Regions from separate parts of the Paenibacillus pasadenensis genome, predicted to be linked through region 2. Evidence: riboswitches for the same ligand, from Rfam matches in the RefSeq annotation. Region 2 holds a riboswitch; the other holds the start of a gene.
The links. A riboswitch is a leader RNA that binds a small molecule or an ion and turns the genes downstream of it on or off. The one in region 2 is predicted to bind cyclic di-AMP.
Positions count from the first base shown of each region.

Region 1: linked by a shared signal. The riboswitch ahead of B8V81_RS04605 (C40 family peptidase) and the one ahead of B8V81_RS10545 (C40 family peptidase) in region 2 are both predicted to bind cyclic di-AMP.

Region 1 covers NZ_NFEZ01000003.1:177,219-181,801, forward strand. The annotation lists gene B8V81_RS04595 (LacI family DNA-binding transcriptional regulator) at 1-662, shown strand, start outside; gene fosB (metallothiol transferase FosB) at 918-1,340, opposite strand; gene B8V81_RS04605 (C40 family peptidase) at 1,439-1,930, opposite strand; cyclic di-AMP (ydaO/yuaA leader) riboswitch at 1,935-2,068, opposite strand; gene B8V81_RS04610 (glycosyl hydrolase family 18 protein) at 2,382-3,692, shown strand; gene B8V81_RS04615 (AraC family transcriptional regulator) at 3,918-4,583, shown strand, end outside.
Region 2 covers NZ_NFEZ01000004.1:185,510-190,092, forward strand. The annotation lists gene B8V81_RS10535 (M15 family metallopeptidase) at 1-564, opposite strand, end outside; gene B8V81_RS10540 (cryptochrome/photolyase family protein) at 614-2,125, opposite strand; gene B8V81_RS10545 (C40 family peptidase) at 2,258-2,761, opposite strand; cyclic di-AMP (ydaO/yuaA leader) riboswitch at 2,767-2,925, opposite strand; gene B8V81_RS10550 (hypothetical protein) at 3,161-3,388, opposite strand; gene B8V81_RS10555 (hypothetical protein) at 3,642-4,490, opposite strand; gene B8V81_RS10560 (M1 family metallopeptidase) at 4,519-4,583, opposite strand, start outside.

The DNA of each region.
Region 1 (4,583 bases), on a different contig from region 2:
ACGGCGTGCTGTTCGCTCCGGCCGGCGACGGCTCCGCCCCGCATCTGCGGCTGCTGGAGCAGCACCGCATTCCCTATGTGCTGCTCGACCGGGACGTGCCCGGCATCCAGGCGGACCGCATCCTCGGCGAAAGCCGCGACGGGGCGCGCCGGCTCGTCGAGCATCTGATCGGACTCGGCCACGAGCGCATCGCGCTGGTGAACGGATCGGAGGACGTCTCCACCGCGCGCGAGCGCCATGCGGGCTATCGGGACGCGCTCAAGCTGAACGACCTCCCGTATGACGAGACGCTCGTCCGCCATCTCGACTATTCGGACGGCTTCAATCCGAGCGATCTCGACCCACTGCTGGCGTTGAGCTCCCCGCCGACGGCCATTTTTGCCGCCAACAACTTCCTCGCGCTCGGCGTCATCCAGTCGCTGCGCGAGCGCGGCCTGGCTGTGCCGGACGATCTGTCGGTCGTCTGCTTCGACGATCTCGGCTTCGCCAGCATTTTGAGTCCGTTCCTGACGGTGGCCGCGCAGCCGGCCTATCAGTTCGGCGCGCTCGGCCTGGAGCGCCTCGTCGACCGGATCGAAAACGGCGACGGCAGCGGCCCGCGCACGCTCATCCTGCCGGCGGAGCTGATCGTGCGCTCGTCGAGCCGCAAGCGAGAGCGATGAAAGCAGCTGCGCGGTAGGCCTGGAGCCTGGAGCGGCGCTGCCGTTCGCGAATCCGAGCGGCGAGAAGCCGCGGCTCTGCCGTTCGCGAACCCGAGGAGCGAGAGGCTGCGGCGCCAGAGGCGGCCATGCGACAAGGGGCTGTCCCGACGTCCGTTTCACGGATGCCGGGACAGCCCCTTGTTCCTTTCTGTCCGCGAGCGAGGCTTCTAAGCGCTAACGAAACGACTGCGCGGGCCTATGAGCCATGCGGAGCCTCTAGTCAAAAAACTCCATATGCGGCTTGGTCTGGCGATAATAGGCCATCCGGTCCGCCAGCGTGCCGGTATGGAATTCGAACTTGTGGCCGTCGGGGTCTGCGAAGTAGACCGAGCGCCGGTCACGCTCGTCCCGCTCCCGTCCCGGCAAGATGTCCGCGCCGATGCGCCGCAGCCGGGACACCGCCTCGTCGAACTCCTCCTCTTTAATGGAAAAGGCGATATGCGTATAAGACAGACGGATCTCCTCGCGCGGGAGATCCTTTTCTTCGTTCAAGGCGAGCCACAGACCGTCCAGATCGAAATAAGCGGTCGACCGTCCGCGCACGAGCAGCTTCGCGCCGAACGCCTCCCGATAGAACGCGATCGACCGCTCCAGCGACGAGACGCTGAACAGCAGATGATTAAGGCCTTGCAGCTTCATGATGGACTCCTCCTCCTCCTGTATCGCCAACGGCTCCCCTGCGGGTCCGGATGCAAAAAGTCCCGGCAGCCAAGCTGCCGGGACTTCAACGACCATGCTTATTCTTCGCCGGCGACGTCCTCGCCGTCGTCCTCGCCGATCATCTTGCTGTAGTCCTCGCCGGTGACGACGCGGCGGGCGGTGACGTACCGCTTGGCGTAGTAGGAATCGCTCAGCTTCGTGTAGCGCACGCCCTTGCTGGAGGCGTGGGCGAACTTGCCGTCGCCGACGTAGATGCCGGCATGCGAGATGCCGCGGCCGCTCGTATTGAAGAAGACGAGATCGCCGGGACGAAGATCGTCCTTGTCCACTTTGGAGCCGACCTGAGCCTGCGACTTGGACGTGCGGGGCAGCTTGACGTCGAACTGGTTGAAAATATGGCGGACGAAGCCGGAGCAGTCGAAGCCGGCTGTCGTCGTGCCGCCGTATTTGTAAGGCGTGCCGATGACTTTTTTGATCGCGCTGTCGAGATCCGGCGTATTCGCGAACGCGCTGCTGCTGAACGTCAGAAGCAGAACCAGGCCAAGCATGGACAGGATGACTTTCTTCACAAGTTGCTTCTCCCTTCGGATGCCTACGAAGTTAGCTGTGGGTTCGGTTGAAGGTTCCCTAGAATCCTCTCTTGCAAGATTCATTCACCCGGTATGGTTCCCCCGTTTTTCTTCTCGAAAATTCGGCATGATGATTCATCATTTTTATTAAAGGTTAATATTCGTAGTTTTTTGTCGAATCCCTGCCCGGGAAATATTAGAAGTCCCTCATCAAATCCCTTACTTTTCTCATAAATCAGCCTAGGCCCTTCTGCTCATATCATCGAATGGACGCGATTTTCGCCCCTGTCCTCCTGCCCAGAGGAAGAAATGGATATTTCCCCCTGCCATTCTGAGAAACTATCCTTTAAGCGTTATGAATTTAATAGGATAATAGTGGAACTCTTCGAGTGAAAGGAGGCCGCCTGCCGAATTCCGCTTTTTTATCCTACTTTTGAAAAGGAGGACTTTCATGTCCGCAAAATCCCGCACTTCCACCCCCCGCTTCCAGGCTTTGCGCGCGCTGCTGCTCGCCGTGTTCCTGATCGGCTCGATCGTGCCGGGCTCGCTCGCCGTCCGCACCGCCCATGCCGCCGATGCCTGCACCGGCGTCTCCGCCTGGTCGGCCTCGGCGATCTACACCGCGGGCCAGAAAGCCGTGTACAGCAGCACGCTGTACGAAGCGAAGTGGTGGACGACGAACGAGCGCCCCGACCTGTCCGGCCCATGGGGCGCATGGAAATCGCTCGGCGCCTGCTCGTCCGCTCCGACTCCGACGCCGACTCCGACCAAGACGCCTTCGCCTAGCGCGACGCCGACTCCGACGCCCGGCGCTCCGGGCGGCAAGATTACCGGCGCCTACGTCGCCGACTGGCATTTCCCGAACGTGAGCACCGTGCCGGCCGAAAAGCTGACGCATGTGTTCTACGCCTTCGCCGACGTGGCCAACAACGGCGTGAGCGGCGGCGACGCCTCCAAGCTCGCCCAGCTGACGACGCTGCGCAGCAAAAATCCGAGCCTGAAGGTGCTCGTCTCCGTCGGCGGCTGGGGCCGCTCGCAAGGCTTCGCCGGCGCGGCCTCGACCGACGCCAGCCGGACGGCGTTCGCGAACAGCGCCCTTTCCTACATCCGCGCCAACAAGCTGGACGGCGTCGACATCGACTGGGAATACCCGGCCGCCGGCGACAAGCAGAACTATACGCTGTTCATCCAAAAGCTCCGTTCGGTGCTTGACGCAGGCAGCGCAGCGGACGGCCGAGGCAGCAACAAGTACCAGCTGACCGCCGCCGTAGGCGCTTCGGACTACGGCCTCGGCAACATCGACATCGCCGCCGTGCAGCCGTCGTTCGACTTCCTGAACGTGATGACCTACGACATGCAGGCCGGCTCGGGCACGCATCATACGGCGCTTTACAACTCCTCGCGCGCCAGCTACAGCGTCGACACCGCCGTCAAGCTGCTCAAGAGCAAGGGGCTGCCCGCGTCCAAGCTGGTCATCGGCGGCGCGTTCTACTCCCACGGCACGGCCGACTATACGTACGACGAGCTCAAGGCCGGCTTCATCAACAAAAACGGCTGGACGCGCCAATGGGACGATGCGGCCAAGGCTCCGTATCTGACGAACAGCGGCGGCGGCTTCCTCAGCTACGACGACACGCAGTCGCTAGCCGAAAAGGTCAAGTACCTGAAAGCGAACAGCCTCGCGGGCATCATGTTCTGGGAGTACGGGCAGAACTTGGACGGCGAGCTGCTGGGAGCGATCCACACGGCGCTGAATTCCTGACCGCCTCGCCCGGCATGACGGCAGGCGCGGAGAAATGCCGCTGGTCCAAACGGACCTGCGGCATTTTCGCCTTTTCGCCTGCCGCGGCTCGCTTGACGCGCGGACGCATCGTCTCCGGCGGCTTGCCGCCGCTCGTTTTTCTCCCAAGCGCCTACCGCAGGTGGACAGCGCCGCCCGTCCGCTTTACGATGGATTCATTCAGCATGGAGGAAGGGACGGGCGCATATGGCGAGAAACGAGGGCTACGGCATCTACGGGTTCCGCTTCCAGGAGAGCGCGGAGCTGCCGCTTTGCAGCCTGTTCGCGGTCGGCCGTGAGGCGATCGACTCGACGGACTACGACTGGGACGGGGAGAAGAGGACCGACGGCCCGCTCCTGCTTTTCCAATATACGACGAGCGGCGAAGGAATCTACGAGAGCGGCGGCGAACGCCGGCTGGCGGCGGGAGAAGCGTTCATGACGGAAATTCCCGGGCGTCACCGCTACCGCTATCCGGGAGGAAAGGAGCCGTGGGAGTTCTATTTCGTTCTCCTCCGGCCGACGCATGCGCAGGGCTTGTGGGACTACGTCAAAAGCAGGACCGGCCCCTTTCCCCGCCTGTCGGCGGACAGTCCGCCGATCCTGCTGCTGCGCGATCTGTTCCAGCGCGCCAGCGCGGGCGGAATATCCGATCCGTTCGTCGCCTCCTCCTGCGTGCACGCCTTTCTCGTCGAGCTCTGCCGCTGGGCGTCGACCGGCGCCCGGCCGGAGACGGACTGGCCCGCTGCGATCCGCGAAGCGGCCGACTGCATGCGGACGCGCTATGCCGACATGATCAGCCAGCATGAGCTGGCCGACCGAGTCGGCTTGTCCCGATTCCACTTCGTCCGCAGCTTCGCCCGCCATGCCGGC
Region 2 (4,583 bases):
GTCCTTGAAGCCTTCCCAGTCGCCGCCCCAGCTGAAGCCGAGCCGCTTGGCCATGTCGGCGACCTCGAGCCAGTCGGCCCGGCCGTTCTTGTTGCCGTCGTACTCCATGTCCCAGATGATGTCGCCGGAGCGGTCCTTCAGGGCGAAGTCGATCGCGAGCCCGTAGTTGTGGAACGACTCGCCGCCCTTGGCATGGGTGACGATGCGGCCCTCGCGATCCCGTCCCTGGGCGTAGATCTCGTCCTGCTCGGCCTCGCTGCGGAAGCCGTCAGTGAACACGACGGCGATGCCGGCGGCCTTCGCCTGGGCGGCGAGCCGCTCGCTCGCCGCCCGAACCTCGGGATGCAGGCCGGCGACGGGCGGCACGTCGCGGTACAGGCCTTGCGGCACGATCTTGTCGAACGCCCGCGGCAGCTCCAGCTTGAGCAGGGCGAGCGTCCCGGCGGCCAGTCCGGCGACGATGAGCAGCCCGCCCAGCGGGCTCCGCTTGCGTCGCGGCTTGCGCCGGACGGCGGCGCGGGCGTCTGCCCGGGCGGGGGCTGGTGTCGGTCGAGGCATTCCCATGTGCGTCTCCTTCGCTGGCGTAGTCTTGGTTGCGCCTTGTCTATGTGTTCTAATGAAGACGATCGAGCGGGCGGGAAGGCTTCGCGAGCAGCCGCTTGTACGTCTCGATGGCGCGGGCGCGCGACGCCTTGAGGTCGACGACCGCCTGCGGCGAAGGCTCGTGCACGGCGGCGGCGGACCATCCGGCCCGCTCGGGCAGCCAGCGCCGGATGTAGGCGCCGTCCGGATCCCAGCGCTTGGACTGGACGACCGGATTCATGATGCGGAAGTACGGAGCGGCGTCGAAGCCGAGCGAGCTGCTCCACAGCCAGCCGCCGCGGTTCAGCGTAGCGTCGTAGTCGAGCAGCTGCTCGCGGAACCATCGCTCTCCCGCCGTGAACGGCGCCAGCAGGTTTTTGCACAGGAACATCGCCGCGATCATGCGCAGCCGGTTCGGCAGCTCGCCGGTCGTCCGCAGCTGCGTCATCGCCGCGTCGATGAGCGGGATGCCGGTGCGGCCTTGCCGCCATGCCTCCGCATGCCGCTCCGTCAGGCCGGACAGGTCGACCTGCTCCTCATAGCGGAAAAAGTCCGCGTCGAACCGCGCCTGGTACAGGTAGAACTCCCGCCAGGCGAGCTGGCGGATCCAGCTCTCCGCGCCGGAGCGCGCCGCCGCGGCCGACGGATCGCGCGGCGCGGAGCCCGGGCCTTCGCCGCTGCCCGGCAGCGCCAGCTCGAGCTGGCCCGCGGCGTCCGCCCGCCAGTCGGCCGCTCCGCCGAAGGCAAGCGGCTCGCGCCCGTCCTCGGTCCGGGCGGCATCCAGGGCGAGGCCGTAGGCGCGCCGGGCCGACAGCGCGCCGACGTTCAGCCAGCGCGAGAGGCCGCTCCCGGCATCCAGCGCGTAGCGGTCGCGCAGCTCCTCGTACGCCTGCAGGCTGCCGCCGAGGAACCGCTCCAGCTGCCGCTCGGGCCGCTCGTCCTCCGGCACGGGGGCCGCGAGCAGGCCGGCCAGCTCGCCCGGCACGCTCCAGCTGCCGCCGCCGGAGAGCCGGGCGATCGGCAGGCCGCCGGCAGCGACGGCCGGAGGCGGCGCGAGCCGCGAGCGGACATAACCGTTCCACGCCCGGTAGAACGGCGTGAACACGCGGTACGGCTCTTTTCTTCCCGTCTGCTCCTGGAACGCGTCCAGATCGGCGAGCGGCACGTCCTCCAGCGCCGTCCAGCGCACGCCCCGGCTGCGGCAGACGGCGGCGAGCCGCTCGTCCCGCCGCCGCGCATAAGGCGTATGGTCGGCGGTGACGACGACCTCGCGGATCGGCTCCCGCTCGAGCAGCTCGTCCAGCACGAGGGCGGGATTGCCGTGCAGCAGCTGCAGCTCGGCTCCTTGCGCCGCATAATCCCGCAGCAGCAGACCGGCCGCCCGCAGGAAATGCCGTCCGGGATGGGACTCGGCGCGGCCGTCCCCGAGCTGCGCCGGGTCGAGGATCAGCGCATGGATGCCCGGCATGCCAAGGCTGGCGGCGTAGTCGAACGCGCGCAGATCGCCCGCTCGGAGATCCTTGCGGTGGATGAACAGATACATGTCCTTGCCTCCTTGGATCGGCCGCGGCCGATCATGCTCTTTCCGTACTACCCTGCCGGAATGCAAACAAACCGCAGCAGGCGCTCCGAGGGGAGGCTTGCTGCGGTCTGCTCGTCCGACTTCGAAAGGCTTTTAATCGACGTCCGGACCGCCGTCCGGCTGGTCGGCAGCGTCGTCCGCGTACTTCTCGAACGTCTTTTCGTCCATGACGCGGCGGGCGGACATATAGCGCTTGGCGTAGTAGGACTCGCTCAGCTCGCTGATCGTCACGCCTCGGCTTGAGGAAGCGTGAGCGAACTTGCCGTCGCCGACGTAGACGCCCACATGGGAGACGCCCTTGCCGCTCGTATTGAAGAACACGAGATCTCCCGCCTTCAGGTCGTCTTTGGCGACCTTCTTGCCCATGGCCGATTGAGCCGCGGACGAGTGGGGGAGCGTGATCTTGAACTGCTTGAACACGTAGGACGTGAAGCCCGAGCAGTCGAAGCCTTTCGAGGTGGTGCCCGCCGACTTGTACGGCGTGCCGATGACGTCGCTGATGACGCCGTCCATTTTGGATCCTGCCGATGCGCTTTGCGCGCCTGCCGAGAACAGCAGGGCAAGTCCGAGTGCGATTGCTGCGGCTTTCTTCTTCAAAGCTGAAGTGCTCCTTCCAGAGCCTACGAGGTTAGCTGTGGGGTTCGGTTGAAGGTTCCCTATGATTTCTCGGCCTTCCTGCCTTGCGGCGAGGAGGGCGAAATCAATTCACCCTGAGATGGTTCCCCCGTTTCCATAGTCATGGAACTCGGCATGTTTGAACTGCTTCTGGAAGTGGTATTCTTTTCTTTAAGCTATTTTCCTCCCTTTCCCGACATTTTCTCATAATTCTCATGTTGAAAGAGACAAATGACAGCGCTTGCTTCGGGGGCTGGAGTCGAATCGACGCCTCTGCCGGCGGGCCGCTTCGGCTCTGCCGCATCGAAAAAAAGCGCCCCTCGCGAGGGGCGCTTTTGCGGTCGGCGCGTCGTTCGCGCCGGAGCGATCCGAATCGGGGGATCAGGCCGTGTACAGCGAGTTTTCCATCAACGTGAGCAGCTTCGTGCGCATGCCCATCAGGCGGGTCAGCGCGGCCTCGCTGAGGTCGAGCCCTTCCGGGCGCAGGCGGGCGTGCTCGCTCTGCAGGGCTTCCAGCTCCTGCGCGTTCCGGTAGGCGCCGGCGCGGTCCAGCAGATCGCCGGTCGCTTGATGCAGCTGCTCGTAGTAGGCGTAGATTTTTTCGGTCATGGTCAATCTTTCCTCTCTCTCTAAAATGAAACTCTCCTCTAGCATGTCCTGCATTCGATGGCTTCTATGCTCCATTAAAGCTGCGGATGATGATCGTACGATCATCGGCAGATGAAGGTTTGGTGTTCGCGGGGCGGTGCCGGGGCGGCGCTGCGCGGCCGGCCTGGATGTTATATACACCGCATTCGGGTCCGAAAAACAAGACAAAATTGTCAGAGAATTTACACAATTATAGGATGGACATTCGGATTTGTCAACTAACCTGACGTCCTCCGGCATCTGGCTTGTCGGACCAGCAGCTGTACTGCGCGGAGAGGATCCAGACGTCGATCAGCGTGCGGACGAAATGATACCCTTGCTGGATGACGATGGCGGCAAGGCCGGCCCAGGCCATCGCCCCAGCGCTGACGCCGGCTTGCAGCAGGCCCGACAGCAGCAGCAGGACGAGGCTGACGCCTGCCAGCGGCAGCAGGCGGCGCAGCGCCTGGCGGAAGCTCGCCCCTGCGCCCAGGCCGCTTGCCGCGCCGAACTGCAGGCTGAGGATCAGCACATGGAGCAGTCCGATCCAGAGCAGCCACGCTCCGGCCCAGGGCAGCGCGTCCGCGGCCAGCTGCGGCAGCGAGCTGTAGTGCTGGAAGCGTTGGAAGCCCTCCCGCGCAAGCCAGACGGCCGGAGCGAGCGCGAGCGTCAGCTCGGCGGCAGCGAGCAGGATGAACGGCTTCCAGCAGACGCGGATGCCCTCGAGGAAGCGCGTGCCTCCTTCGGCTCCGGATTCCGCGGCATGCCGCACGGAGTAGGCGAGTCCGGCGCTCAGCAGCGGACCGAGCAGCAGGCGGGCGAGCAGCAGTCCGCCCAGCAGCCACAGATACGGATGGGCCAGATCCGTCTTGAGCAGCCGGAACTGCGACTCCGCCCAGAAGATCGCGTCTGCGCCGGTGGCGGCTCCGTCCGCCCCGGGATAGCGCTGCACGAGCGGGCGCACGACGGAGTCGACGAGCCGGTACAGGAAGAAGCCCCACAGCAGCCGGTACAGGAACAGGAAGGCGGCGATCGGCAGATGCTTGACAGTCAGCCCCCAGCCTTGCTTGAGATAGGTGGACACGGGATCACGCTCCTTTCTTCCGCCGCCCTCACCAGGCGAACGCTCCTGCGAGCCATTCCAGCGCCTTGACGATGCCGAGGCTGATCCGCACCC